Regions from separate parts of the Planctobacterium sp. AWH2_060 genome, predicted to be linked through region 3. Evidence: predicted binding sites of a transcription regulator. Region 3 holds the regulator's gene; each other region holds the start of a gene.
What was found. Region 3 encodes sigma-54, which starts transcription at its own class of promoters, with help from an activator protein. Its sites were predicted from a motif close to GTTGGCACGNNNNTNGNNT; they were not measured.

Region 1: flgA (flagellar basal body P-ring formation chaperone FlgA) is a predicted target of sigma-54. The motif match lies at 3,954-3,972, and genes of this name have one in related genera.
Region 2: fliE (flagellar hook-basal body complex protein FliE) is a predicted target of sigma-54. The motif match lies at 4,170-4,188, and genes of this name have one in related genera.

The regions. Positions count from the first base shown of each region.
Region 1 is NZ_JBSWTG010000001.1:2,446,594-2,456,943, forward strand. It holds gene flgE (flagellar hook protein FlgE) at 1-232, opposite strand, end outside; gene ACXAD8_RS10440 (FlgD immunoglobulin-like domain containing protein) at 251-1,177, opposite strand; gene flgC (flagellar basal body rod protein FlgC) at 1,187-1,612, opposite strand; gene flgB (flagellar basal body rod protein FlgB) at 1,612-2,013, opposite strand; gene ACXAD8_RS10455 (CheR family methyltransferase) at 2,162-2,986, opposite strand; gene ACXAD8_RS10460 (chemotaxis protein CheV) at 2,993-3,931, opposite strand; gene flgA (flagellar basal body P-ring formation chaperone FlgA) at 4,080-4,790, shown strand; gene flgM (flagellar biosynthesis anti-sigma factor FlgM) at 5,030-5,365, shown strand; gene flgN (flagellar export chaperone FlgN) at 5,378-5,788, shown strand; gene ACXAD8_RS10480 (LPP20 family lipoprotein) at 5,949-6,443, opposite strand; gene ACXAD8_RS10485 (flagella assembly protein FlgT) at 6,724-7,875, shown strand; gene ACXAD8_RS10490 (transcriptional regulator) at 8,087-8,359, opposite strand; gene smrA (DNA endonuclease SmrA) at 8,683-9,264, shown strand; gene ACXAD8_RS10500 (hypothetical protein) at 9,285-9,452, opposite strand; gene purL (phosphoribosylformylglycinamidine synthase) at 9,715-10,350, opposite strand, start outside.
Region 2 is NZ_JBSWTG010000001.1:2,355,951-2,366,300, reverse strand. It holds gene ACXAD8_RS10055 (sigma-54 dependent transcriptional regulator) at 1-1,384, shown strand, start outside; gene ACXAD8_RS10050 (sensor histidine kinase) at 1,551-2,696, shown strand; gene ACXAD8_RS10045 (sigma-54-dependent transcriptional regulator) at 2,693-4,039, shown strand; gene fliE (flagellar hook-basal body complex protein FliE) at 4,232-4,558, shown strand; gene fliF (flagellar basal-body MS-ring/collar protein FliF) at 4,573-6,264, shown strand; gene fliG (flagellar motor switch protein FliG) at 6,268-7,299, shown strand; gene fliH (flagellar assembly protein FliH) at 7,320-8,102, shown strand; gene fliI (flagellar protein export ATPase FliI) at 8,121-9,461, shown strand; gene fliJ (flagellar export protein FliJ) at 9,458-9,904, shown strand; gene ACXAD8_RS10010 (flagellar hook-length control protein FliK) at 10,069-10,350, shown strand, end outside.
Region 3 is NZ_JBSWTG010000001.1:4,502,531-4,512,880, reverse strand. It holds gene ACXAD8_RS19405 (calcium/sodium antiporter) at 610-1,569, shown strand; gene ACXAD8_RS19400 (KpsF/GutQ family sugar-phosphate isomerase) at 1,585-2,562, shown strand; gene kdsC (3-deoxy-manno-octulosonate-8-phosphatase KdsC) at 2,562-3,116, shown strand; gene lptC (LPS export ABC transporter periplasmic protein LptC) at 3,113-3,682, shown strand; gene lptA (lipopolysaccharide transport periplasmic protein LptA) at 3,645-4,151, shown strand; gene lptB (LPS export ABC transporter ATP-binding protein) at 4,181-4,906, shown strand; gene ACXAD8_RS19375 (RNA polymerase factor sigma-54) at 4,978-6,471, shown strand; gene hpf (ribosome hibernation promoting factor) at 6,498-6,785, shown strand; gene ptsN (PTS IIA-like nitrogen regulatory protein PtsN) at 6,802-7,245, shown strand; gene rapZ (RNase adapter RapZ) at 7,242-8,087, shown strand; gene ACXAD8_RS19355 (HPr family phosphocarrier protein) at 8,084-8,359, shown strand; gene mgtE (magnesium transporter) at 8,719-10,080, shown strand; gene ACXAD8_RS19345 (hypothetical protein) at 10,185-10,350, shown strand, end outside.

The sequences.
Region 1 (10,350 bases), 2.1 Mb from region 3:
TGTTAGTAAACTGCAAGCTCCCCTGGCTAAACTGTTGGGCAACTTCTTGTGTCACTACACCGTCCCCCACTTTAGTACGACCGCCGCCGAGTAGAGACGATGCAAATACATCACCAAATTCGGCACGTGATTCTTTGAATCCCACGGTGTTAACATTGGCAATGTTGTTTGCCGTGGTATCCAGATCTTTTTGAGCGGCAGCGACACCACTCAGGGCTATATTAAATGACATTGCTCGTTCTCCTGTTAATTAGCCGACATTTATAATATCTGATAGGCGGATACTCTCATCACCCGCCAGATTGAGTACCACGCCAGATGTACCGGCACCTGCCAGGCTGACGCTTTCAACTCTTCGATTAATTCCATAAGGGATAGATTCTGTTTGACCATTCACCTCACCCTCTATTTTTATTTTGTAGGATCCGGGCGGCAGGATATTGCCTGCGTCGTCAGTACCGTCCCAGCCAAACTCGATATTACCTGCCTGTTGGCTACCCACATCAATGGTGCGCAACACTTGGCCAATGTTATCTTCTATGATGATTTTCATATCTTTAACATTTTCAGCGGCAACCGCTGTTCCGGTCACCTGGGCATTCATCTGCACATTCAGTTGCGTGTTCAAGCCATCAACCGTGCCCGTAGCTTCTACTTTGTATTTTCCGCGTGGCATGTGATTACCATCAGCGTCAGTGCCATCCCAACCAAAGGAGATTGCCCCGGCATCGTGATTGCCGCCGTCAATTTCCCGTACAACCTCGCCGTACTCGTTAAGGATCTGAATTTTCATGTCCTCTACAGGCGCATCAGCGATAATGGCACCACTAACAGCGCCATCCTGCCAGGTAGTACCTACACTGGATTCGGTTAACACGGTTTGTCCAATCAAACTGGTTGCCTGTAAGGCCTGATTGGAATTCATGGAAGCAGCAAACTCATCAAATTTATCGTTTAGCTGCGATAAACTGTCAGCCATAGTAAAACTGGTCATCTGCGCCACCATCTGGTCGTTATCTACCGGTTTGGTGGGATCCTGCATCGCCAGTTGTTCTGTTAACAATGAAAAGAAGTCTTCCTGAGTTAATTGAGAATTGGCGTTTGGATCGGCAACAGGAACACTTTCTTCCTGCCAATAGAGACCATCATTCAATATTCTGTCACTGATAGCGTCCATATTATTCTCCTATCGACCCTGTCCCAGCATCATGACCCGACGAAAGATACGTTTTGTGGTATCTGCCACCTGAACATTCGCTTCATAAGCTTTAGATGCGGATAACATATCCGCCATGGATTCCACAACATTGACGTTGGGTTTAAATATGTAGCCATCTTCGTTGGCCATGGGGTGATTCGGTGAATATTCCATTTGCAGTGGCTTTTGACTTTCCACTACACCGAGAACATTAACTTTTGTCCCAAGAGGCGATTGTGCGTCAGTGGCGTTTTTCATCTCGGCGGCAAACACCGCATGTCTGGCCTTATAGGTCTCGCCGTACGAGGAACTGACGCTGTTAGCATTAGCCACATTACTGGCGGTGGTATTTAAACGGATACCTTCTGCATGCATGCCTGAGGATGCAATATCCATGACATTAAATAAACTCATTATTGCTGCCCTCCGGTCAGTGCTTTTTTCATACCTTTAAACTTGCCATCCAAGAACTGCAGACTGGCCTGATAACGCAGGCCATTATCCAGGAAAGAGTTCTTTTCAATCTGCGCTTCAACTGTGTTGCCATCGCCGGTATCAGGTTGTGTAGGTACCCGAAAGGTGATCAAGCGGTCACTTTGCATCTGGCCTTCGATGTGCCCACTGGAAGTACGGTTCAAATGCATGCGTTGTTCGTACGATGCACTTTTCATAGCTTCCTGAAAATTAATATCGCGGGCCTTATAACCAGGCGTATTTTGATTCGCCAGATTACCGGCGATCAGCTCCATCCGATCCTGCCGAACAGACACAGCGCGATGATGCAATGCGGTTAACTTGTCTAAACTGATGGCCATGATTTTTCTCCACAGCGTCAAAAAACTTACGGTGAAGTCAAAGCAAGGCACATGCCAAAAATGAGATTATGAAGATATTTATTTCGGAATACTGAACTGAGTCAGTTGCATTTAGCTGTTTACTCAGCCAATCAATAGCTGTACCGGATCACTTGCGGGTATAGTAAAGTCCGGGGTTGCAGCGGATCATGTTAAAATCAGAAGAGAGCCCCGCCATGGATTCAGACGCACCCAAGAACAGTACACCATCTTTATTCAGTACCGTGGCAATCTTTTGTAAAATGGCACTCTTTACTTCCGGTGCGAAGTAAATCAACACATTGCGGCAAAACACCATATCGAAGCGGCCAAGATTTGCATAGCTGTCCAACAGATTGAGTTGACGGAAATTGACCATCCGGGTTATTTCCGGCTTGATGCGCTTATTGCCTTCTGGCGTGTCTTCAAAAAAATGGCGTTTGCGTTCATCGGATAAGCCTCGCGACAACGAAAGGTTATCATAAGTGGCGTCTTTGCATTTCTTTAGCATTTCTGTAGACAAATCTGTTCCAGTTATCTGCACGCCTGGAAACCGACTGTTTTGTTTTTGATATTCTGCCGCCGCCATCGCGATTGAGTATGGCTCCTGTCCAGATGACGCAGCAGCGCACCATATCTTTATTGGCTGGCGATTATCAGCAAATTTAGCAAACAGCTCTTTATTGAGCAGTTCAAATGGATAGCGATCCCTGAACCACAGGGTTTCATTGGTGGTCATGGCATCAATCGCATCATCGCGTAAACCGCGATTGCGACCATTAATAATATCATTAACCACCTGACTGAGAGACGGCTCTTCATATTTGCGCATTAATGGTGCCAGACGACTACGCACCAGATACTGCTTATTGGGGCCCAAAACGATGCCGCAACAGCGCTCCAGAAACTCACTGAATAGCGTATAATCGTCTTCACTTAAGGTTTTATTTACCACCGACCATTATTCCGTAGCAGATTTATCCAGCCATTTTTTAACTGCAGTGGCCAATTCATCTGGGTGAAATTTTGCGATAAAATCATCAGCCCCAACTTTCTTAACCATGGCCTGGTTGAACACCCCACTTAAAGATGTGTGCAACACAACATGTAACTTGGCCAACTCCGGCGTACTTTTAATTTCAGCTGTCAGGGTATAGCCATCCATCTCAGGCATTTCAATATCACTGACAATGACCCCAACTTTGTCGGTAACATCGCCGGTTTCAGATGCAATCTCTTTTAATCGCTCAAGGGCTTCGCGACCATCTTTTGCCGCTTCAATCTCAAGGCCAAGAGACGACAACGCCTTCTTAACCTGACTGCGTGCTACAGAAGAATCGTCGGCGATAAAAATAATTTTGTTATCCAGACTGGCATCGTGCTTGGCCAATTCTTCCACCATGTCATCTCTAACCACTTCTCTGGCCGGGGCTATCTCATTGAGTATTTTTTCCACATCGAGAATTTCAATCAGCTCACCATCAACCTCTGTTACAGCTGTTAAATAGCTCGCTTTTCCCGCACCTTCTGGCGGTGGTAATATCGCTTCCCAGTTGATGTTAATGATGCGTTCTACTGATCCCACCAAAAAGCCCTGAACAGAACGGTTATATTCTGCAATGACAATAAAGCTGTTTTTGATATCTTCAATTTTTCTGCCGCCAGTGGCCATGCTCATATCAATAACAGAAATGGTTTGCCCCCGAATGTGCGCCACACCGCGCACCAGCGCATTGAGTTTTGGCATCGAAGTGAGTGGCGGGCATTGCAGTACTTCTCTTACTTTAAATACGTTTATGCCGTAGCGTTGCCGGTTATTCAACTTGAACAGCAGTAACTCAAGTCGATTTTGACCCACCAGCTGAGTTCGTTGGTTTACAGAATCTAAAATTCCCGCCATATAGCACCTCTAATTAATCCAATCAGGCACGATATTTGATTATCTAAATCACGTGATTGAAATTTATCCGCACAGCGTTATTTTTTTGACGCTGTCTAATGTTTTTAGAAATTGTCTTTAAGCATAGCCAAATTGGAAGAAAGTGAACATGAAAAATTTCGCCAACATCAAGAAAACTCTAAAACTTTCCCTAGTGGGATGGTTTATAACAACCAATATAGCGGCTGCGCAAGAAAAACATTTAATGCATGACCTGGTCAAAGAGACCGCTGAAATTTACGTTTATCAAAACGCTGACGTAGAAAACATCAATGATGTCGAGATAACGATCCGCGACGTCGATGAGCGAGTACACATACCAGTTTGCCCTGTTGATCTGGTTGCTAGTAGCAGTACACAGTCTTTGCAGCAATCCAATATCACAGTGAAAATCAGTTGCCCCAGCAACGGCTGGTTTTACTACATGAGTGCACAGGTTACTGAAATGCAGGAAGTGGTTGTTGTGTCAGACACGATTTCACCTGGTACTCTGCTAACAGAAAGTAATTTAACTATCGAGAAGATTGATAAACGCCGTTTACGTGGCGGCACATTTAGCGATAAAAGCCAAGTTATCGGAGCCAGATTAAAACGCCGGACGCGTGATGGCAGCCCGGTTACAGCAAACATGTTATGCTTTGTCTGTAAAGGCGATGCTATAGTAATTACCGCTAAACTGAGCGGTCTGGAAATTAAAACCAGCGGCATAGCGCTTCAGGACGGTAACATTGGCGATACTATATCAGTGAAAAATCGCCGCTCCAAGAAACAAATTGAAGCACAAGTCGCTAATGTCAACGAAGTTAAGGTGCATATCTGATTCGTCTCTTTTTCATGGGGTCAGAGTTGTTGAAACTTGCAGATTTGCAGTTTGCTTTCAACAACTCTGACCCCATGAAGTTATTGATTTTGTAGAGACTTTTTGGTGCTCATGGATTACACTTAAATCATTGATATCCGATGCACAAAAAAAAAGCGATATTGTAGGATTTTTATTAAAGTTAACTGTGTCAATGCCGATACACTAACTGAGGGTATCAAAAGTATTGGAATTTAATCATGGCTATTAACAATGTAAACGGTGCTGGCCAGAAACCGCAGTTGGAGAGTCAACGACTCAACCAGCAGCAGACTCAACAAGGCCAGAATGCAAATACAGCACAACAGGCAAACACTGCTGCTGCGACTCCGCGTCAGGATTCAGTGTCCTTGACTCAGTCTGCGCAACAGCTTGCAAATGTGCAAAAGAAAGGCAGTGATGCACCTGTAAACCAGGACAAAGTTGACAAACTTAAAGCAGCAATTCAAAACGGTTCATATAAGATCGACGCAGAGCAATTGGCTTCTAAGATCTCTAAAGCCGAGTCTGAGCTGTTTGGTTTATCTAAAGGCTAATGAATGTCAGACATGACTAAAGCACTTACACAACAAATTTCATTGCTGCAGGCTCTGAAAGAAAAGCTTGACGACGAGCTGGAATTAATTGTTGCCCGTAATGCTGATGGTCTGCTGACATTGGTTAATGAGAAGTCAGAGCTTCTGGAAAAAATCGCTGAGAATGATCAGCTGTTAAAATCAGAAAAATCATCATCTGGTGGACTTTCAGAAGAACAACAGCAGTTAGCTGAAAACGGCAAAGCCCTGTTATTACAATGCCAACATCAGACCGATGTTAATGCGCTGGCCGTCGAGAAAAACCAGATCCGCTTACAGCATTTGCGCAATGTTATGCTGGCAACGCGCAATAAAGAATCCATGACCTACACCAACAAAGGTAAAACCCAGGGCGGAATGCTGGGCAGCGGCGTGAAAGCTTAATCCCTTATCTTTTCTTAGTTCTTTTTTGTATTCCAACAATGCCTAATTAGTTATCTAGCACATTCGTCAGTAATAAACTCGATCTCTGAATACAACCCCAAAAAAAACCTCCAAAACAGGAGGCTTTTAAAATGGAATACTTTTCAAGGAATGAAGGTGATTAATAATAAATCACTTCTTTAACCTTTCTTGGTCGCGCCGTTGACAGGTAAATGTCGTAAACTTTCTGGAAATCCAGAGAAAGCTCGGTGGCGTAAACATCATCACCGACCGGATAGGATTTGACCACCTCGGCCCCGCGAATAACACCTTCAACTGAAGCTTTTAAATCATTATCCCTCAACACCAGGTTCGCTAGTGACTGTTCGGTATCAATTCGCTGTCCATACACTTGTTCTGCTAACTCTTTGTAGGCATCCAACTTCGACGCTTTGATGGCCATCAGCATTTTGACGGAATCATTACCGCCCATTTGAGAACTGATGGGCGCGTATCCCACAGCTGTCAATACCGGATAAGATTCAGGCTGCACATACTCCCACTCTACCTGTTTGTCATCGTAGTAAATGGCTTCCAGTGATTTGCATCCAGAAATACCAAAGGCCAGTGCACCAACTACCAGTACCTGATCAAGCCTGTTAACTAATTTACGCATAATAACTCACCTAAGTATTGCTCAGCCGGATTAATCAGCCGACACTATTGCTATCAATGACAGTTAAAATATTGACATTGAATTTTTGATAACAACACAAAGCAAGTTTTCTGCCAGCTCAGCTAAATTATCCTGATTTGTATAACAACAATGGTATACATCCTGCTAACACATGGCATAACAATCGTTTTTGTCTAGGTAGCAGCGGTTTTTTGACACTAAAAAAGAAACTGATCTACTTCCTGAGCAAAGATCTGAAATGGTTCAGAATGAGGTTGCCATGTACAAATTTATATTATTGTGTGCCATCACACTGCTCTCGATGAGCGCTCATTCCGCCTGGTTTGAGGCTTCTGGTCAGGCGGTTATTCACAATGACAACAAAGAGCTGGCGCGACAGCAGGCCACTCATGAGGCCATCAGGCAAGCACTTTTGTTTGCCGGCGCTTCAGTTCGCAGTGTTCAGGAAATGACTGATGGCTTATTGCAAAATGACCGGCTGGAGATCCGGGCCATTGGAGAAGTTGCCAGTGTAGAGTTGATCAGCGAGCATTATTTCGATGACTATATTGAAGTGGCAATTAGAGCGGATATTTTCCCCCAGCGAGACCAGTGCAGTGCCTCAGATTACAAAAAGAGCATTGTTACCAGTAAATTGCACATCAGTGCGTTTCGACAAGCCGCTATCGGAGGTCTTAATAACTTCTCAGGTCCCATTTCTGAGCGCCTAAAAACCAGCTTTGACACTTTTTCTCAACGGGCACTTATCAGCCAAATAGAGCCCTACTCCTTTTTCCCACAAGCACATGATTTAAAAACCCAATCTATGTTGTTGTCAGCAGAGTCTAATGCACAGTATGTACTGATTGGTGACATAGTTGAAATTAGCCTGGATTCCACTGAGCAAACCTATTTAGATGTGGCAAAATTTTGGGAAACCAGGCACCCGGAACGCAACCTGGCCATTCGCTTTTTATTAATCGATGGCACTAAAGGCGACATATTACTGGACAAGATCTATCGCACCTCCTCGGTGTGGGAATTTGACAGCCACAAAACGCTGGAAACGAATAGCAAAACCTTATGGCAATCATCATTTGGAAAGGTAACAGAAGAATTGCTACGAGAGTTAACGGCTGACGTTGACAACCTTATCGCCTGCAAACCCACCTACGGCAGAATTATCGCAATTAACAATAATAGTTTGTCGGTTAACCTTGGCACCAAACAAGGAGTACAAAAAGGTGATGAACTTGCCGTTTTCCAGATGAGACAGTTTTTCTCTCCTTCCGGTATGCCGCATTTCCAATACTCTATTCACCCTTCAAAAGTGACTGTAACGGAAGTCTTTTATGATTCATCATTACTCCGAGTTTCTGACGGCACTCCTCTGGCGAATATTCAACCAAACGATTTCGTCGTCAGGAGATAGGGGTTTTAAAGCAGATTGTGATGGGTAATAATTATTTCAGCTTTGATTAAACATATTAGCCAAAGCAAGTGCGTCCCCATAGTTTAACCGGATAAAACAAGAACCTCCTAAGTTTTAGATCTGCGTTCGAGTCGCGGTGGGGACGCCATTTTTACAGCTTTTCACAATAATTCTGTCTACATTGCGTAGTCAAAATATAGTCATGAGACCTTTATATACTCAACTCCCTTTTCATTAAACGAACAAACTGCTTTTGAGTTTGAATGTCTGCTCTGGGACGACACAACTCCCACCAATTTTTTACTATATCCAGTTCCAATGCCAACATTGACTTAATGTGGCAATTTTCCACCGCTACCACTTTCTCACGGCTGATGCCTAATTTGTCTGCGATCTGCTGTTGAGTATAGCTACTTTCCAGACGCAGCCCCCTTAGCACTTCGGAACGCTCAATATGTAACACATCTGTACTTTTAATGGCCATGTTCTATTACTACTTCCTCATATTGAGTTATCAGATTGTTCAATAAAATCTTTTTACCTGAAATACTTTCATATTCAGATAAAGTCACTTACCGCGCACGTTAACCAAATTCTATAAAAATGACAACACAAAGTGGATATTTTTTTTACCTACCTATATTTCCGTATTGTCTCCGCTCCAATTCCCCACATATCCACAGCAGACTGAACCTTGAAGGGCCTCAATTAGTTCATATATAGATTAGAGCGCGTTGAACTTTTCGGTATAAATTTCGTATTGCAAAGAGCAACAGGCTTAGTGAAGAAGCAGAACCAGGTGATGTGATGACGGTTGAAGAAGACTTCAGTGCATTTTTCGCAGAAGTAGCAGATGTAAAACAGCTTAAAACTGACGACAAAGTGTTTTTACAGAGAAAAGATGGCTCAGAACTGGCGAGACAGTTGCGCAGAGAAGCCATCAAAAACGAGCAGAGCCTCAGTAAGAACTATCTGACACTAGCTGATATCGATCCTCTGCCTCTCAATGATCCCATCCACTTTAAACAGGACGGGGTACAAGATCTGGTATATAAAAACCTGCGCCTTGGTAAGTATGCACTGGATAGCACGTTAAATATGCAATACATGAGTTTGCAGGTGGCGCACAAAGAAGTGTTTGATTTCATAACCCAATGTCATTTGCGTGGATTGAGATGTGTCCTGCTGAGACATGGTTTAAACGAACAAAAGAAACCATTTTCAGGCTATCTGAAAAGCTACCTGAATGTCTGGTTACAACAAATACCAGAAGTACTGGCATTCCATTCGAGCCAGATGCAACATGGCGGATTAAAAAGTACCTACGTTTTGTTGAAGAAAAACAAGCAACAGAAAGCAGAAAACCGGGAACGCCATAAACTCAAATAGCGTGTTATTAAGAATGATATTTAACTCTGCTTATTAGATGAGATCTTTTCCGCAGCTTTTAGTTTAACGGCCTTTGCCACTGGGGCATCTTGAGAAGATACTGACGTACTGATGATAGCGCTTACAATCAGCACTATAACAGTGAGCAATACACCGGTGAGTCCGAAACCTTTACTGGAACGATTCATAACCTACTCTTTTATTTTTGTTGTTGAGGTAATTGCGAAATTTAAGACTGCAATAGCTCCGTCAGTCACTCTGTCTACGTTCCTGTAGCGTATAGTAAACCATACTGATAGATTACTATTTGAGCAATGATAAACAATATAGATTTCACAAACAACCGGGAAATTACGCAAATTTGATGATTTTTTACTAAAAATCAGCTTTTTTTAGTAAAAAAACACCGAAATTAGCTGAGAGCGATTAATTGCTCTCAGCTATTTAGCATTATCCTAAATACTTTCTGGCATTGCGGAACATACGCATCCAGGCACCATCCTCTTGCCAATCCTGTGGATGCCAGGAATTCGCCACTGTACGGAAAACCCGCTCAGGGTGAGGCATCATAATAGTTGCACGACCATCCTGCGTGGTTAACCCGGTAATACCATCCGGCGAGCCGTTCGGGTTCATGGGATATTGCTGGGTTACCTTACCCGCATAATCAACATATTTGAGGCTGACTAAATTCTGTGCTGACGATTGCACAGTATCGCTTTCAAAAACAGCCCTTCCTTCCCCGTGAGAAACAGCGATAGGAATAACAGAACCTGCCATACCTTCAAAGAATATTGATGGGCTTTTTTGCACTTCAACCATAGAGAAGCGGGCTTCAAAACGCTCTGAATAGTTTTGTACGAAATGCGGCCAGTGTTCTGCCCCCGGGATCAGGGATTTTAAATTTGACAACATCTGACAGCCATTACAAACACCCAGTGAGAAGCTATCTGGTCTTTCAAAGAAAGTCTGGAACTGCTCTCTGACCTGTTCATTGAACAAGATGGTTTTCGCCCAGCCTTCACCTGCGCCAAGTACATCGCCATAAGAGAATCCACCACAAGCCACAAGCCCGTTGAATTCAGC
Region 2 (10,350 bases), 2.1 Mb from region 3:
TTTAGGTGATCAAGCTGAGACTGCCAGTTTTGAACAGGCAATAGCAACGTTGAAACGCGAAGCGGCATTAGATGCTGTACTGATCGATGGTGATGCTGGCGAGCTGGCTTCCGATGTTATTGAAAAATTTCCCGCTTTTCCTTTTATCGCAGTAGGCAATTCAGAAAAGCTGGTGTCTATTCCTAATGTTATGGGCTTATTGGAAGAACCCATTACTTATCCTGTTTTGACTAAGTTATTACATCGTTGTCAGGAATACGTGCGCCGTAAGCCGGGGCAAAATAAAAGCACCCAAAAAACTAAATTATTCAGAAGTCTGGTGGGTAAAAGCCAGGAAATTCAGAATGTGCGTCGTATGATAGAACAAGTTGCTCCTACTGATGCCAATGTACTTGTACTGGGAGAGTCCGGCACAGGTAAAGAAGTGGTAGCCAGAAACGTTCATTTTTTATCACAACGTAAAGACGGTCCTTTTATTCCTGTTAACTGTGGTGCAATCCCAGGCGAACTATTGGAAAGTGAATTATTCGGTCACGAAAAAGGTGCCTTTACTGGCGCCGTTAGCGCTCGAAAGGGGCGTTTTGAGTTGGCCGAAGGTGGCACGCTGTTTTTGGATGAAATAGGTGATATGCCACTGCAGATGCAGGTTAAGCTACTTCGTGTATTACAGGAAAGAACCTACGAAAGGGTTGGCGGTACCAAGCCGATACCATGTAATGTTCGCATTGTTGCAGCCACCCATCGCAATCTGGAAGATATGATTGAAGCTGGCAAGTTTCGTGAAGACTTGTTTTATCGATTAAATGTTTTCCCGATCGATAGTCCTGCACTCAGAGAAAGAAAAGAAGATATACCACTGTTAATGCAAGAGCTGGTATCCCGCTTCGAAAACGAAGCTAATAAAAGTATTAAGTTTACCGAAGAGGCCCTGGCTTCACTGATGGAGCATAAGTGGGCAGGTAACGTACGCGAGCTGTCCAATTTGGTAGAACGACTCACTATTCTTTGTCCTAATCAGGTAGTGGACGTCAAAGATCTCCCCATTAAGTATCAACACATTTCTGTTGAAGAGTTTAATCCTGAGTATCCCGAAGAATTGTTAGAGCGCGAAGCTCTGAATAGTTTGTTCAGCGATGATGGTGAGGACTACGACGAAGAAGACGCAATGGATGCTACTAACGAAAACGGGCGATTTACCGATCCTGATTTACCGGCTGAAGGGGTAAACCTGAAAGAATACTTGTCGGATCTTGAAGTGAATATGATAACCCAAGCCTTGGATCAGCACGACTGGGTGGTGGCCCGCTCTGCTGAATTTTTAGGTATGCGGCGCACAACCCTGGTGGAAAAAATGCGCAAATACAATATTGCCAAGCAGCTCTGAAAACCAGGCTGCTTCGCTATATTGACAAGAAATTGACTCCATCATTAACCTTTCTCACTGCTTAAAATAATTTTATACCTCCTCTAAGCTTCTGATTTAAAACTGATTAATAGTTGGCACAACCTGTGCATTGCATGGTCATGTTTTTTAATGACTTTTTTTTGACATGCAGGTGAACAACATTCAGTCAGGTTATATTCCACAGTCCGGTCAGGCCGGCGCTTTAAGCTTTGAATCATTAACTGATTCTGGTGCTTGCCTGTCTGATGAATTACGCGCGGCCTTTCAGGCTATCCCTGCCGGAATTGTGTTTATCAATCGCATGGGCGCTGTAGAGTTGGCAAATAAAGCCGCCAGGAAGCTCTTTCAGAAAGATATTCACGCCATGCCATGGCGCGAAGTTATTCGTCATTATTTCGTACCTCAAAAAGATGATGGCCTTGAAGTCTCATTGGTCAGTGGGCGTAAGGTAAAGTTTTCCATATCTAAAATCTCTGGGATACCCGGGCAATTGATTCACTTAACTGACCTGACAGAAACCCGGGCGTTACAAGCGAAAGTCAGTCACATGCATCGCTTAAGTTCGTTGGGCAAAATGATGGCCTCTCTGGCGCATCAATTACGAACTCCGCTTTCGGCAGCTTTACTCTATGCCAGAAACTTGCAGTCCACCGGGCTAGCAGACGCTAAACAGATAAGATTCAGTGAAAAGCTTGTTACCCGCCTTAAGGACCTGGAAAAGCAGATTAACGATATGTTGCTGTTTGCTAAAAGTGGTAGCGAAGCCATTATTGAAAAAGTTGATCTCATAGCCCTTTGTAGACAACTAGCGCGTGACTCTGTGGAAGAAAAACCAGAGCAGCCTTTCAAGATTAATTTTGAGGCATCGATTGGTAATTGTGTGCTCCATGGCAATCCAACCGCCATTTCGGGTGCCATAAACAACTTATTGCAAAATGCCCAATCCCTGGGAGCAACCCAAATTGATATCAAGCTTAACCAAAATGACTCCTGGCTGGAGTTGTTGGTTTCAGATAACGGCCCAGGTATCTCAGGCAAAGAACCAGAAAAGATATTTGAACCTTTTTATACCACTCGGACTCAGGGCACAGGGCTAGGTTTGGCGGTGGTGCGGGCAGTCATGACAAGCCACAAAGGGCAGGTAAAAGTGAGCAATAATATTGAAGGCGGAGCCTGCTTTACGCTGCGCTTCCCGGTAACACTGTTTGTTAAAACCAGTGAAAGCGATGAAGTTCAATCAAGACAATCAGAGACAACGACACCCGTAAATACGACAGGAGAATTCGCATGAACCAGAAATGTGTAATGCTGGTGGAAGACGACCAGGGATTGCGGGAAGCACTTTATGACACCCTGGAATTGGGTGGTTATAAAGTCGTTGTATGTGATTGCGCTAAATCGGCTATCTCCCGCATTAATGAGGTTAAAGTGGATTTGATTGTCAGCGATATTCAAATGACCGGTATGTCTGGTATTCAACTGTTGCAGGTGGTCAGAAATAAGTTTCCAAATCTTCCCGTCATATTAATGACAGCCTATGCTCAAATAGATGATGCTGTGACTGCGATGCAATCCGGGGCAACGGACTATATCGCTAAACCCTTTGAGCCAGATGTGTTGTTAAACCTGATTGCCCGCTATGCTCCGGCGCAATCCGAGGATGGTTTCAAACCCGTGGTGGGTGATGAAGCGAGTCAACGATTGTTGCAACTGGCACAGCGAGTGGCGAAAACAGATGCAACCGTGATGGTTTTAGGGCCAAGTGGTTCGGGTAAAGAAGTGCTTGGGCGGTATATTCACGAACAGAGTAGCAGAGCCGACGGTCCTTTTGTGGCCATTAATTGTGCTGCCATTCCTGAGAACATGTTGGAAGCCACCTTATTCGGATATGAAAAGGGGGCCTTTACCGGCGCGTTACAAACCTCTATAGGTAAATTTGAGCAAGCCCAGCAAGGCACCATTATGCTGGATGAAGTGACAGAAATGGATTTGGGGTTACAGGCCAAGCTATTGCGGGTACTGCAGGAGCGGGAAGTAGAGCGCCTGGGCAGTCGCAAAACCATTAAACTGGATGTGCGTGTGATTGCCACCAGTAACCGGGACCTGATGCAGGCGGTGCAAAACGGTCAGTTCAGGGAAGATCTCTATTATCGCTTGAATGTCTTTCCGCTGCACTGGATACCGCTCAATGAGCGAGTTGGAGATATTGTCCCCTTGGCTGAGCACCTGGTGGAGCGACACGCGCTACGTCAGGGATATCGCATACCGGATATCAGTTTTACCGCCAGGCAAAAGCTTTTGCAGCACCCCTGGCCGGGAAATGTCAGGGAACTGGAGAATGTAATTCAAAGAGCATTAATATTATGTGACGGAAATCTCATCACTGAGCACGAACTGATGCTGGACAATCATGTCCACAACATGGAACTGGCTTCTTCGGTAGAGCCAGAGCCGCAAAATAGCGACTTATTGGGACAGGAACTTAAACAACAGGAAAATCAAATCATTCTGGAAATGCTGATTTCCTGCAATGGCAAGCGCAAGGATGTAGCCGAAAAATTGGGGATTAGTCCCAGAACCTTGCGCTATAAACTGGCAAAAATGCGGGAAATGGGTATCGACCTTCCGGCTTAATAAAACACCTATTTACATATCTAAACTTCCGGTGACATTTTTCTGTCACTGGCGGTTTTGCCATGCCTGTAGTACTGTCAAAATCATCTGTCTCAACGCTTAACCTACTGTTAAATAACAATAAAACATTATTGGCATCATCATTGCTTTAAAAAGGGAAATTGTCAAAGTGACAGATTCCTGGAGAGAGTGATGGATATCAAAGCAGATTCCTTATACAGAGAAATGCAAATGCTGGCGGCTCAAACGAAAACTGAGCTGACGCCCTCTGTAGACTTGCAAACCAATCCTTCCCGTGAAAACTTTGCCGACATGCTCAGTTCAGCCATCAATGGTGTTAATGAAATGCAGCTGCATGGCAAAGAGTTGGCCAACCGGTTTGAAATGGGTGATACCACATTAAGCCTGGCGGATGTCATGGTGGCCAAAGAGAAATCAGGCATTGCTTTTGAGGCGACCGTTCAGGTGCGCAACAAAGTAATGGAAGCTTATAAGCAAATCATGCAAATGCCGGTATAACGGAGCAATAACAAATGGCTGACGCAACTACAGACTTAACCGTACCAGGCGATAACCTGGACATGGAATCGGCAGAACAGAAATCCGGCTTTATGGATGCATTGGGCAGCGTTGATATGTTGCGCCAGATTATCCTGGTGGTGGCCTTGGTGATATGTGTGGCAATTGCCATCTTCATCGTGATTTGGGCACAAGAGCCTGATTATCGTCCGCTGGCTAAACTTCCCACTGATGAGCTGATCCAGACTCTGGATCATTTAGATGTTGCTCAAATCCCCTATCAATTGGAAGGCAACACTATTTTGGTACCAGAAGACCAATATGAGGCCATTAAGTTGTCTCTGGCCAGACAGGGACTGTCTCAGGCTCCGGATTCTGGTACAGACATTATCATGCAGGACATGGGGTTTGGTGTCAGCCAACGGGTCGAAAAAGAGCGCCTGAAACATGCCCGCGAGCAGCAAATCGCCCGTACCATTGAAGACATGGCCAACGTAAGTAAAGCCAAAGTTTTATTGGCGATGCCTCGAGAAAATGTATTTGCCCGTAAACAATCTCGTGGCAGTGCTACCGTTGTTATTACTATGCGTCGCGGTGCCATTTTAAATAGCGAAGAAGTCGATGCTATTGTGGATATGGTGGCGTCAGCCGTAGAAACCATTGACCCTGACCGTGTAACCGTTACTGACAGTAATGGCCGCTTGTTAAATTCTGGCTCACAAGATTCTATTTCGGCACGTTCCAGAAAAGAGTTTGAAATTGTAAAGCAGCGTGAAGCGGAATATCAGGGTAAAATAGATTCAATTTTGATCCCGGTTTTAGGGCTGGGCAACTACACCTCTCAGGTGGATGTCAGCATGGATTTTACTTCCACTGAGCAAACCCAAAAGCGTTATAACCCAGATTTACCCGCCGTGCGCAGTGAGATGACAGTCGAAGAGAACAGCGTCGGCAGCGTGATTGCCGGTGTACCCGGTGCATTGACCAACCAGCCTCCGCTGGATGCCAATATTCCACAGAACAATGCCGGTGCAAATTCCACCAGAACTTCACCAGGCAGAACTCATAAAGAAGCCACACGTAATTTTGAACTGGACACCACCATTAGCCACACCAAGCAACAGACTGGTGTGATCCGTCGTTTGAGTGTTTCAGTGGCTGTAGATTACAAGCAGTCTACCGATGCTGAGGGTAACGAAACCAGTGAGCCGCGCTCACAGCAAGAGCTTTTAAATCTGCGTCGTCTGTTGCAGGGCGGTATTGGTTTTGATGTCACCCGTGGCGATTCATTAGAAGTGGTTACCATTCCATTTAGTCGCATTGATACCGGTCTGGAAAAAGAAATTCCGTTATGGGAACAGCCTTGGGCAATGCGTGCACTAAAATTGATTATGGGTGGCTTAATTATCATTGTATTGATTCTGGCTATCGTTCGTCCGATGCTGAAACGTCTGATTTACCCAGAAGATACCACTGAACAAGAAGAGTTCAATGTAGATCAAAGTCTTGACTTGGGTGATGAAACCATCACTATGTTAACTCAGGAGTTTGATGAAGATGCAGTAGGCTTTGCCGCAGATGGTTCCTTGATGTTGCCAGACCTGCATAAAGATGAAGATGTGCTCAAAGCAGTACGTGCATTGGTCGCTAATGAACCAGAACTGTCTGCGCAGGTGGTGCGTAGCTGGTTGATGCTGGACGAATAAATTATGGCAGAAGAAGCAGAAGAAATTGGCTACGACGTAGGTAAACTGGAAGGGGTTGAGAAGGCTGCAATTTTGCTTCTCAGTCTCTCCGAGGAAGATGCGGCGCAAATCCTGAAACACATGGAACCCAAGCAGGTGCAAAAGCTGGGTCAGGCTATGGCCACCATGGATGATATGACCCAGGGTAAGATTACAGCGGTGCACAAGCATTTTATCGAAGAGATTCAAAACTTCAGTACTATCGGTTTCCACAGTCATGACTTTGTGAAGAAAGCCCTGACAGCTGCCTTAGGTGAAGACAAAGCCGCTAATCTGATAGACCAGATACTGGTGGGCGGTGGAGCTAAAGGTCTGGATTCATTGAAATGGATGGATTCCAAACAGGTCGCGGGTATTATCCGTAATGAACACCCGCAGATCCAGACCATCGTATTAGCCTATCTGGATCCAGAGCAATCTGCTGAAATCATGTCTCAGTTCCCGGAAAAAGTACGCCTCGATTTGATGATGCGTATCGCCAATCTGGAAGAAGTACAACCAGCGGCATTGCAAGAGCTGAACGAAATCATGGAGAAACAGTTCGCTGGTCAGGCGGGTACGCAGGCAGCAAAAATGGGCGGCCTGAAATCTGCCGCAGATATTATGAACTACCTGGATACCAACATAGAAGGTCAGCTAATGGATGCCATCCGTGAGCAGGACGAGGAAATGAGTCAGCAAATTCAGGATCTGATGTTCGTATTTGATAACCTGGCCGATGTGGACGACAGGGCCATTCAGGCAATCTTGCGTGAAGTACAGCAAGACGTGTTGATCAAAGCCATCAAAGGTGCTGATGAAGGCTTGCGCGATAAAATCGCCAGTAATATGTCCAAACGTGCCGCTGAAATGCTGCTGGATGATTTGGAGGCACTGGGACCTGTGCGTATTAGTGAAGTGGAAACAGCACAGAAAGAAATCCTGTCAGTGGCCAGAAGATTGGCTGACGCCGGTGAAATTATGCTTGGCGGCGGTGGCGGCGAAGAATTCCTGTAATCAATTAGTGGTGGTGTGAAATGGTTAATTTTGTCGATAAGGAGCAAGGCGAAGAGTTTAAAGCCCTTGAAGTCCCTTATATTGAGGATCCTACGTCAAAATTCAAAAGCGAAAGTAATGCGCTGAACAAAACTTCTGACTGGAAGTGGGAGCCGCCAGAGGAAGAAGAAGAAATTTTGCCACCGACGGCGGAAGAAATTGAAGCCATCCGCAAAGCGGCTTACGAAGAAGGTTTTTTACAGGGACTGGATGAAGGCCAGTTAAAAGGTCATGAAGAAGGTCTGGCCAAAGGCATCGAAGAAGGCCAAAAACAAGGTTATGAGCAAGGTCTTAATGAAGGTTTGCAGGAAGGACGCGAAATTATTCAGCAGCAGATGGAAGCCTGGCAGTCATTGAATGCCTCGTTGCAGGAGCCTTTGACTTTGGTGGAAACCGAACTGGAAAAGGAGTTGACGCAATTGGCTGTGGCGCTGGCTCGCTCGGTGATCCGCACCGAAGTACAACTCAACGAAAATATTATTTTTGAAGCCCTGAAATCAGGCCTAAAGGTTCTGCCAATCAGAGAAAATGGTTATCAGATCCATTTGCATCCGGACGACTTGAATTTGGTAAAACAGCATTTCTCCGATGAAGAAATTCAGCAGCACAACTGGATCCTGGTGGAAAGTGTTGGTCAGTCACAAGGCGGATGTGAAATTATCACCGACTCCAATGCGGTAGATGTCTCAATTGAGCGTCGCGTGCGCGAAACCCTGGATAAGTTTTTGCTAGAGCAGGGGCTCAAAGAAAGAGAGTCCAAATAACTTTTCCGGCCGGATGCTATGACGCAACGTATTCTATCTAAAATAAAAGAACTGCAATCGCAGGTACCGCAATCCACCACAGTAGCAGCCGGGAAACTGGTGCGCGGCATAGGATTAACCCTGGAAGCCGTTGGTTGTCAGTTACCGGTAGGCAGTCAATGTCTGGTACAGACGATTGACGGTGAAATTGAGGCCGAAGTGGTGGGCTTTGGTGACAGTGTTACTTACCTGATGCCCACAGAAGCGGTAAAAGGCATTGTACCAGGGTCCAGAGTCCAGCCTTTAGCGCGCCAGCAAGGTATTGCTGTGGGAATGGAATTATTGGGCCGGGTTGTAGATGGCAATGGTCACCCCATTGACGGCTTAGGGGCGCTGAAAACCACTGAATATGTGCCTTTCACCCGACCTCCTATGAATCCATTGATCCGTAAACCGATTAAACAACCCATGGATGTGGGCGTCCGTTCAATTAACTCAATGATCACGGTTGGCATGGGACAGCGTATGGGACTGTTTGCCGGTAGTGGTGTTGGTAAGAGTGTTTTGCTCGGTATGATGACCAGAGGTACCACAGCTGATGTGGTGGTGGTGGGCCTGGTAGGTGAGCGGGGCAGAGAGGTTAAAGAGTTTATCCATGAGATTCTTGGTGAAGAAGAGCGTCACAAATCTGTGGTGGTGGCCGCGCCAGCTGATACATCTCCTTTGATGCGCTTAAAAGGTTGTGAAACGGCAGTCAGTATTGCCGAGTATTTTCGCGATCAAGGCATGAATGTCTTACTTTTGATTGATTCTTTGACGCGTTATGCCATGGCCCAGCGGGAAATTGCCCTGGCGGTGGGAGAACCACCCGCCACCAAAGGTTATCCGCCTTCGGTATTTGCGAGATTGCCTGCGTTAGTGGAAAGAGCGGGTAACGGCGCCGAAAATCAGGGGTCTATTACCGGCTTTTATACCGTGCTGACAGAGGGTGATGACTTGCAGGATCCGATCGCGGATGCGGCTCGTGCTATTCTGGATGGCCATATTGTATTGTCCAGAACGCTAGCTGATTCTGGTCATTATCCTGCCATAGATGTTGAGTCTTCCATCAGCCGTGTTATGCCTCAGGTGGTTAGCGACGAACATCTACAAACGGCGCGTCGTATAAGACAGGTGTATTCTACCTACCAGCAGAATCGAGATCTTATCAGTATTGGCGCTTATACCCGCGGCACTGATCCCAGAATCGATCTGGCCATTAAAGCTGAACCGGTAATCAATAACTTTTTGCAACAAGGCATGAAAGACATCATTCCCTATGACGAGAGTCTGACCGGAATGGTGCAATTGACACAACGATTCGGGGGTAACGCCGGATGACGCGTCAACTGCAAATGGTAGCAAAATGGGAAACTGAAAAAGAGGAAAAAGCGGCATCTGCCTTTCAAGAAGCTCAGGCTTACGTGCATCAAAATCAGGAAAGACTGAACGGCTTAATGCAATATCGGCTGGATTACTTTAAAAAAATCCAGGAAAAAGCCGCCAACGGGTTGGAAGCCTTATCTTTTTCCCACCATCAGTCATTTATTACCAAATTGGACAGAGCTTGTGCGCAGCAACAGCAAATTATTCAGGACGCCAAAAAGGCAGCTGAACAAAGGAAGCAGTTGTGGTTAGAGCAGCAGAAAAAACGCAAAGCCGTAGAAATGTTGCTGGATAAAAACGCCAGAGCGCTGCAGGCAAAGCTGGATCGCCAGGAACAAAACATGCTGGACGAATTTGCCTTGCAAAAGTTTTTACGTTCCGCCAAGTCTTCTTTCTAATTCTCAGGTTTTCTTTCCTTTTATTTAATATCGAACATTTTGTCAAAAACTGGCCTGCTTTATGCTTTCAGTTGCTACAGAGTTTAAACGCCACAGAAATTTGACAGTTGAAGGCTGTCGCTGCCGCAGAACTCGGTATTTCTGGCTGAATCAGGTGAACAAATATGCAACAAGTTGCCGCTTCTAATAATGACATTGCCGCCAACAAACTTTTTGTTGGCGATGTGAGCCCTGAGGTTTCAGGAGCCGGTAGTGAATTTGCCAAAATTATGATCGGTGGTACAGACAAAGGCTCATCAGATGCTAATTTTCGCGGCTATAGTGATGTAAAGTCGGAGTCGGGACAATCCACGAAAATCACTGAATCCGGTGCCAAAGATAAAGTCGAATCCGGTTTTATTTTGCAAAAGCAAACGACTGAAAGCAATGAGCAGGGGGCAAGTGAG
Region 3 (10,350 bases):
GGGGCTGCGGGGGATTCTTAAGGGGGGCGCAGCCCCGTCCCCTTAAGGCGCTGTCGGCGCTCCGACAATGACTTCAATCAAAGGATAGTGATTGAATTAAACTGCGGCGCCGAAAAAAGTCTACCTGACAGCAAACTCAACTAAGGGATCTGGTTGGTTAATAGTCCCTCCTCAATACTCCAGGGTAAATCTAAATTAATTAGCTTTTTGCTTCGGATGGTGCAGGCTATTTTCGAATACTGCTCAAAAAACATTCGCGATATCGCCCTGGGGTGTCATCTTTAGATTATGGTAAGGCAGAGGTGCTTAATTAAAAAACGTCGTCGGAATAAATTCCAACCTACAAGAATTCATCGACGCAACCAGTTCGGGTTAAGGTTCGACCTGAAACTGGGATATAGTGAATGCTCAAGCCAGAACGACAAAGGGCTTCTGCATCAAAACTTCCACTATTTAGCACAAATATTGTACATTAAAAAGCAGCAGGTCCAGCTATTTGGCGAACTTACTTCAACAATAGGGCTCAAATAGTTTAAACTTTTAAAGTTGTACCCATTATAGAGTCATTCCCTTGTCACTACATTTCAAACTGAAGAACGATTTTTATTCATGCTGACAGATATTGCCCTTTTTATAGTTGGACTTGCGCTACTTAGCTGGAGTGCTGACAGGTTCGTTTACGGCGCTTCTGCCATGGCCAAGAATTTCGGAATTTCTCCGATGGTGATTGGCATGACCATTGTAGCCATGGGTTCTTCTGCGCCAGAAATCATGGTATCTGCAACAGCCTCAATGGCGGGTAACGCTGATACGGCTGTAGGTAATGCCATTGGCTCCAATATTACCAACATTGGTCTGGTGTTGGGTTTAACGGCATTATTCAAGCCCTTGATGGTCAGCTCAGGAACAATTCGTCGGGAAATGCCCATTTTGCTGATTGTATCTCTCACTGCGGCCTGGTTTTTGGCCGACCTGAGTTTGAGTCGCGCTGAAGGTATTTCTTTGATGATCCTGTTTTTTGTCACCATTGGTGGCCTGACCTGGTTATCGATACAAGCAGATCGCAAAGATCCCTTTGGCACAGATACAGAAGAAGAAATTCCCTCCGACGTACCCACTCACAAAGCTATTTTTTGGGTTATTGTGGGCATGGTGTTATTGCCGGTGAGTGCCGACATTATGGTGGTATCCGCGGTGGATATTGCAAGATACTTCGGCATGAGCGAACTGATGATTGGCCTGACCATAATCGCTATTGGTACCAGCCTGCCAGAACTCGCAGCCAGTATTGCTGGCGTGTTGAAAGGCGAGGACGATATGGCGTTGGGCAATATCATCGGCTCAAATATCTTTAACATCCTGGCGGTAATGGCTATGCCAGGCCTTATTGCACCGGGTCTTATCGATGCCAATGCGGCGAATCGCGATATTCACGTAATGCTGGTGTTCACGGTTCTGCTGTTACTATTCAGTTTCGGTTTACGCGGTGTGCGCAAAATAACCCGCTGGGAAGGTGGTGTCCTGGTGGCCGGTTACCTGGGTTACATCACCTATTTATTTGTCGCTTAAGTGAGTCTGATTGCAATGAAAGTTGATACCACACAGCTCATTTCCTCTGCTAATCGGGTATTGGAGATTGAGCTGGAAGCAATCCAGAATCTCAAAAATGCCTTTGATGAACACTTTGTGCAGGCCTGTCAGTTAATGATGGGCTGTAAGGGCAAGGTGGTCGTAACCGGCATGGGCAAATCCGGACATATAGCCAACAAGATTGCCGCCACCTTGGCCAGTACAGGCACCCCGGCCTTTTTTATGCACCCGGGCGAAGCCGGTCACGGTGACCTGGGCATGCTCAGTAAAGACGATGTTTTACTGGCAATCTCCAATTCCGGAGAAACTTCTGAAGTGGTATCTCTGTTGCCAGTGGTAAAAAGACTCGGTATTAAAATCATCGCAATGACCCGTTCTGCGGAATCTGCGATGGGCCGTTATGCCGACATTCACCTGTCCATTGCCGTTCCACAGGAAGCCTGCTCATTAGGTTTGGCTCCTACCTCCAGTACCAGTGTCACTTTGGTTTTGGGCGACGCACTGGCCATTGCCCTGCTGGATGCTAAGAACTTTACCGCTGAAGAATTCGCCTTATCCCATCCCAGTGGTTCGCTGGGTAAAAAGCTACTGCTGAAACTGGAAGACATCATGCACACCGGCGATCGGGTGCCTGTGGTGCAATCCGGCAGCACAGTGCGGGATACCCTAATGGTAATCACCCAAAAAAGCCTGGGCCTGGCTGGTATAGTAGATGAGCAGGGAAAACTACTTGGCGTATTTACCGATGGCGACTTGCGTAGAGTCATCGATGCCAGAAAAGACGTCCATGCCACTATTATTAACGAAGTCATGACTAAAAACTGCTACACGGCTCGCAAAGACATGCTAGTAGCAGAAGCTCTCAGCCAAATGGAAAGTCGCAACATAAGCGGACTTATAGTGGTGGACGAGGAGCAACGCCCTATTGGCGCGCTTAATATGTTAGACATGATCAAGTCAGGGGTTGTGTAATGAGTAAAGTTCAAACCCTATATGGTGACCTGCAAAAATCGCTTCTGGAGCAAATGCAACAGATAAAACTACTCGCTTGTGATGTTGATGGTGTCTTTAGTGATGGTCGTATTTACATGGGCAATCAAGGCGAAGAGCTCAAAGCCTTTCACACCAAAGACGGTTACGGCCTGAAAGCGCTAATGGCCGCCGGAGTTGAGGTTGCCATTATTACTGGTCGTAAGTCTAAGATAGTGTCCGACCGTTTTTCAGCGTTGGGGGTTAGGCATATTATTCAGGGTGAAGAGCAGAAAAAAACAGCCCTGCAAAAGTTGCAGTCTCAATTGAATATCCCGCCACAGGCCACGGCATCGATTGGCGACGATCTGCCCGACACTGGCATGTTTGAATTATCCGCAATCAAAGTAGCGCCCGCAGATGCCCACCCGACAGTGCTGGCCTTGTGTAATTATCAAACTAAGGTTTCCGGAGGATTCGGTTGCGTCAGAGAGCTATGTGATTTGATTTTATTGAGTCAGGGAAAATTACAAGGAATACTGGCGAGTAGCGTATGAGCCGCATTCATATCAGCATTGGCTTATTGTTTATTGTGTTGCTGGCGCTTTATGTCAACATGATTGCCGATGACAACACGCCGCAAGCCATTGATGACACGCCCGAAGCCTGGAATCCCAATTATCAGGCCCGCAATATGAAAAGTACTTTGTACAACGACTCTGGCAGCGTCAACCACGAGGTTTTTGCCTCTTCCATGGAACATTATGATATTTTGGGTTTTACCCTGTTTGAGAACCCGGAATACACCATTTACACCGATGAAACCGAGTCTCCCTGGCAAATAGTTGCCAAAGAAGGAACGCTATATAGCGACCAACGTATTGAACTTGAGCAAAATGTCCTTATCAAAAGCCTTAATCAGGATGATTTTGTACAAACTATCGAAACCAGCTTTGTCGAAATTGATTTGCTCAACAAGACCGCCAAATCAAATAATCCCGTCACCATAACAGGTCCGGATTTTGTGATAGAAAGCAACGGGTTAACTGTCAATCTGCTGACCCGAAAATTGGAACTAAAAGACCATGTTAAAACGATTTATCAACAACCTGTTGCCCATTAGCAGCCTGTGCGTGCTGCTTTCATTTCCGGTTTGGGCAGGCAAAGACGACTTTAAACTTCCGATTGAGGTTGATTCAAAGTCTCAGTTCGTGGATGGTAAGCGCAAAACTTCGGTATTTAAAGAAGACGTTCATGTGCGTCAGGGCACCCTGTCTATCAATGCCGACGAAGTGAGAGTGTCCGCTGAAGCGGGCAAAGGCAAAGAAATTTTTATTGCCTTGGGCAAGCCTGCTGTGTATTCGCAAACCATGGATGATGGCAGTAAGATCACTGCCAAAGCCGAAGAAATCCGCTACGTGGTCGAGTTTCGCACCTTAGAGCTAAATGGTGCTGCAGAACTTTATCAGGACACCAGTATGGTGAAAGGTGAAAAGATCAGCTTTAATTTAGAGAAAGAACAATTGATCGCAGGTAGTAACGAAGCCGATGGAAGAGTGACTACCGTTTTTCAGACCGACGATAAAAATTAACGCGCAACCCAACAAGGAAAACCATTTCAGTGCCCACGTTATACGCGAATAATCTGGCAAAATCCTATAAAAGTCGTCAGGTAGTGCGCGATGTCAGCATCGAAGTCAGCACCGGCCAGATAGTCGGCTTGCTCGGTCCTAACGGCGCAGGTAAAACCACCACCTTTTATATGATTGTGGGTCTCGTACCTTTAGACAAGGGCGAGATTTTCATCGACCAGCATCAGCTAACCCTACAACCCATGCACGTTCGCGCTCGACACGGCATTGGCTACCTGCCACAGGAATCTTCAATATTCAGAAAACTCAGTGTTTTTCAAAACCTGATGGCTATTTTGCAAATGCGCAAAGAACTGGACAATGAGCAACGGGAAGAGCTGGCAGACGAATTGCTGGATGAGTTTAATTTAAATCACATTCGACATAATTTAGGAATGAGTCTGTCCGGTGGTGAGCGGCGCAGAGTAGAAATTGCCCGCGCTTTGGCAGCCAATCCACAATTTATTTTGTTGGATGAACCCTTCGCAGGCGTTGACCCAATTTCTGTTAATGATATAAAGAAGATCATTCATCATTTGCGAGACAGAGGAATTGGGGTATTGATCACTGACCACAATGTAAGAGAAACTCTGGACGTATGTGAACAGGCCTATATTGTCAGTCATGGTCAGGTAATCGCAGAAGGCGAACCAGAAACAGTTTTAGCAAATCAGCAAGTAAGAGATGTATACCTGGGTGAGCAATTCAGGCTATAGTAACACTAACAATAATCTATTGATTGGGGCACAATTACCCTGAGCACTGGAGTCGGAAACTACCATTTTTAATGAAGCCGTCTTTACAACTAAAATTTAGCCAACAGCTAACAATGACCCCTCAATTGCAGCAAGCTATTCGCCTGCTGCAACTGTCGACGCTCGACCTGCAACAAGAAATTCAGGACGCGCTGGACGCAAACCCTCTGCTGGAAGTGGATGAAAATACCGAATCCAGTAGCGATGAAGGGCTAGAGTTATTAAAAGAGCCTAAATCAGCAGAATTGAATGGCGCCGACAGCGACAACGAATTCAGTGGTTCCGATGGCATGGACTCCAGCGATGCTCTGGAGAAAAACGACTTACCAGACGAGCTTCCCATAGACAGCACCTGGGACGAATATTACAGCGCCTCTTCAGCGCCCGCTTCATCAGGCGGAGTGGGTCCGGATGACGACCAGGTATATCAGGGCGAAACCAGCGAATCCATTCAGGACCATTTGCTGTGGCAATTGCATTTAACCCCTTTCAGTGAAACCGACGAAGCCATCGCGCTTGCGATCATCGATTCTATCGACGAATCCGGCTATCTGAGGATGTCGGTAGAAGAAATTCTCGAAAGCCTCAACGACGAAGAAATTGAACTGGACGAAGTAGAATGTGTCAGAAAACGCATTCAGCACTTCGATCCTCTGGGCTCAGGCTCACTGACTCCGCAAGAATGTTTGCTGGTTCAGTTAGGACAATACCCCAATGACACCCCCTGGTTGAAGGAAGCAAAATCACTGTTGTGCGACTTTTCCGATCTGCTGATGGCAAAGGATTTTCGCACCCTGATCAGAAAATCAAAACTGCGCGAAGAGCAGTTAAAAGAAGTGCTAAAACTGCTGCAAACCTTGAATCCTCATCCAGGTGCCACATTAAACAATAAAGAGCCAGATTATGTCATTCCTGATGTATCAGTGATGAAGAAATCCGGTCGCTGGATTGTGGAACTCAACCCCGATGCCGTGCCTAAGCTGAATATTAATCAGCAGTACGCGGCCATGAGTCGGGGCAGCAAAAACAGTGCTGATGGACAGTTTATTCGCTCACACATGCAGGAAGCCAAGTGGTTTATCAAAAGCATTGAAAGCCGCAACGAAACCTTGCTAAAAGTTGCCAATTGTATTGTGCAGCAACAACACGGTTTCTTTGAGCATGGTCCGGAAATGATGAAACCCATGGTACTCAACGACGTCGCTGAAATGGTAGATATGCACGAGTCCACAATTTCCCGTGTGACCACTCAAAAGTACATGCATACGCCACGGGGTATTTTTGAGCTTAAATACTTCTTTTCCAGTCATGTGGCCACGGAAAATGGTGGTGAGTGTTCCTCCACGGCCATCCGGGCATTGATTAAGAAATTGGTGGCAGCTGAGAATCAAGCCAAGCCACTGAGTGATAGCAAAATTGCGCAATTGTTAGCCGACCAAGGCATTATGGTAGCCCGGCGAACCATTGCAAAATACCGGGAATCACTCTCGATTCCTCCATCTAACCAACGTAAGAGTCTGTTATAGACTTCCCTACAGAAGGACGACCAATTATGCAAATAAACTTATCAGGTCATCACGTCGAAATCACCGATTCTCTTCGCGATTATGTCGATACAAAATTCACAAAGCTGGAACGACATTTTGATCACATAAACAATGTATATGTCATCTTAAACGTTGAAAAACTCAATCAAAAAGCTGAAGCAACTTTACACCTTGACGGTGGCGAGGTTTTTGCCACCTCTGAACACAGAGACATGTACGCCGCCATCGACTCCCTCATCGACAAGCTCGACAGGCAGGTAATCAAGCATAAAGAAAAGCTCAAGAGCCATTAAGGGAGTTTAATAAGGGATGGAAATCAAAGACATCCTTTCTCAGGACTGCACGCGCTGTGCAGTCCCCATCACCAGCAAAAAACGCGCATTGCAAATCATCAGCTTAGTCGCCAGCGAAAAACTCAGCGAACTGACCGAAGAAGATGTGCTGAACAGTCTGCTTTGTCGCGAAAAGATGGGCAGCACCGGCATCGGCAATGGCATTGCTATCCCCCACGGTCGGGTTGAAGGTCTGAGTAGTCCTTTGGCTATTGTACTCACCTGCTCGCCTGGTATAGAATTTGACGCAATCGACAATCAACCTGTTGATATATTTTTTGCGATTTTGGTACCCGTTGAGCAAACCGAGGGGCACTTGCAAACTCTCGCCCGTATAGCTCAAAAACTCAGTGACAAAGAGGTCACCAAAGTAATTCGCAATTGCCATTCAGACAACGCATTATATGAAGCACTGGTATGAAACTAATTGTGATCAGCGGACGGTCCGGCTCAGGAAAGTCTGTGGTATTGAGGGCACTGGAAGATCTTGGTTATTATTGTGTAGATAACCTTCCGGTTAGCATGTTACCAACACTGACCCACGCGGTTGTCAGTGAATACGACCAGATTGCCGTCAGTATCGACGTGCGAAACTTGCCTAAAGATCCCGAGCAGCTCACTGAAAATCTCGATTTTCTGCCCAATAAAACGGATCTCACCATCATCTACCTGGATGCCAGTGATGATATTCTGGTGAAACGCTACAGCGAAACCCGTCGTCTGCATCCGTTGTCTAAAAACAATATTTCCCTGGCAGATGCCATCGTTAAGGAACGAGAGTTATTGGTTCCGATCTACGAAAGAGCAGACCTGCATATTGATACCGATAAACTGTCGATTCATCAATTGGCCGAGCTGGTGCGGGAACGAATTTTAGGTAAGAAGTCCTCACGCCTGGTGCTGGTATTTGAGTCCTTTGGCTTTAAAAATGGTATTCCGAAAGACGCAGACTATGTTTTTGATGTTCGCTTTTTACCCAACCCACACTGGATACCAGAACTCAAACCCTATTCAGGAAAAGACGCGCCGGTAGCACAGTACCTGACAGCACAGCCCATAGTAAATAAAGTGGTTGGACAGTTCCAAAACCTGATAGAAACCTGGCTACCCCACCTTGAAAGAAACAACCGCAGTTATGTTACTGTCGCCATAGGCTGTACCGGTGGTCAGCACCGCTCAGTGTTTATTGCCGAAACGCTGGCCAACTATTTTTCAGTTTCCCACCCTGACGTACAAATCAGACACCGAGATCTGGACGAGTGAATAAAGCAGAACGAACGCTAACCATCACCAATAAATTAGGTCTTCACGCCAGAGCCGCCACCGAATTGGTGAAGCTGGCCGCATCATTTTCCGCGACCATTATGCTGCATAAAGATGGCAAAAGTGCCTCTGCCGACAGCGTATTGGGATTGATGATGTTGGAAGGCTCACAAAACAAACAAGTGAAAGTCATTTGTGAAGGCGCTGATGCTGAACCAGCATTAGAAGCCGTATCAGCTCTGTTTTCCGCCCGCTTTAACGAAGCTGAGTAGTGTTTCACAATATTTAAACCTGGATTGTGATTTGTTTCATTAGTAGATATCCAGCAGCCACTTATTGCTATAAACTATAATAAACGAACAATACCAATGACCTGAGTATACAGAACGCTAATCTGTATAGGACCGTCAGGTTGTTAATGGAAATCAGTTCATCGTATAAATAAGGAGTGTCGATTAGTGCCGGGAACACCTTACCTAAATCTGCAAACTAACGATTTAGCCGGGATCGGTACAGCTTTCTACACCCTTATCACAGCTCTCAATTGCGCATCTAAGTTTCCATTTATCCAGCCAGCTCACTTTCACAGGGCAACCATTAAGCTGACTCTTATCTTCAAAGGAGCGTGCTAATGGAACAAAACAAACTGGAACAGGAATATGTAACCACGCAACTGGATGCCATTAACGATGCCCTCAGTAATGGCTTGTTTGTGCACGTACGCAAAATGCTGCACAGCATTCCCCCGGCGGATGTGGCACTACTGCTTGAATCCACCCCGGTGCGCAATCGTTCGCTGCTGTGGAAACTCATCGACACCGACTATCACGGCGACGTTTTAGAAGAACTGTCTGAAGATGTGCGTAATGGCATCATGCGGGAAATGGTGCCCGAAAAGCTTGCCGATGCACTGGAAGACATGGACACCGACGACCTTGCAGAAATGCTGCATGGTCTGCCAGACAGAATGGTTCAGGATGTCCTTGAGTCGATGGACAGCATGGACAGAGCCCGTGCTGAGCAAGCTTTGTCTTATGGTGAAGGTACTGCGGGATTCATCATGAATACCGACACCATCACTCTGCGTCCGGAAGTCAGTGTAGAAGTTATCCTGCGCTACCTGAGATTAAAACAAGAGCTGCCACCCGACACTGACATGCTGTACGTCACCAATCGCTATGATCGTTTGATTGGTACAGTGCCGCTAACCAGCCTGATCACTGCGGCCCCGGAGATCAGTGTTGAAGAAATCATGGAAGAAGAGCCCGAGGTTATCAAAGTAGACCTGGACGAAACCGAAGTGGCCAAGTTGTTCGAACGCCACAACTGGTTATCGGCTCCCGTGGTGGATGCCAATCACCAATTAGTTGGCCGTATTACCATTGATGACGTGGTTGATATCATCCGTGAAGATGCCGAACACTCGATGATGAGTATGGCAGGTCTGGAAGACGAAGAAGATACCTTTGCACCAGTACTGAAAAGTACCCAACGCCGCTCCATCTGGTTAGGCGTAAACCTGTTTACGGCATTAATGGCCGCCATGGTGAGCGATTTATTCGAGGCCACCTTAAGCCAGTTGGCAGTACTGGCTATTCTCAATACTATCGTACCCAGCATGGGTGGCGTTGCCGGGAACCAAACCCTTACCCTGGTTATTCGCGGTATGGCGCTGGGCCATGTCAGCGCCTCTAACTCCCGCTGGTTGATTAGCAAAGAACTCGCCATTGGATTCTTAAACGGTGTAATTTGGGCGGTACTGATTGCCTCTGTCGTAGCAGTCTGGAAACAAGACTATATGTTAGGTCTGGTGATCGCCTTTGCGATGCTGGTGAATATGATCGCCGCTGGTTTGTCTGGCGTTATTCTTCCCATTGTAATGAAAAAGCTGAAAATCGATCCCGCCTTAGCAGGCAGTGTTATTCTCACCACCATTACCGATGTGGTGGGTATCTTTGCATTTTTGGGCACTGCTACCTGGTTACTGCTGTAATCAAATTAAAGCATCAAAAAAGGACTTTTTTTTACACTGCCACTTTACATAGGTAACTTTAATGACCATATTTAACCTAATTAGTCTGAATTGGGTTGAATGTCATGCTTGGTAAAAATAGACCTCAGAATCCGCGTCCTCCCACGCGAGAAGAAACCGCCAGCAAAATGCTGCGTAAGGCCGGAGTTGAAAACCCTGACCTGCGCAACATGACACGTAATGTGACGCTAAGTCGAATAGAGAATTTCGACAAAAATACGCTAAAACCGG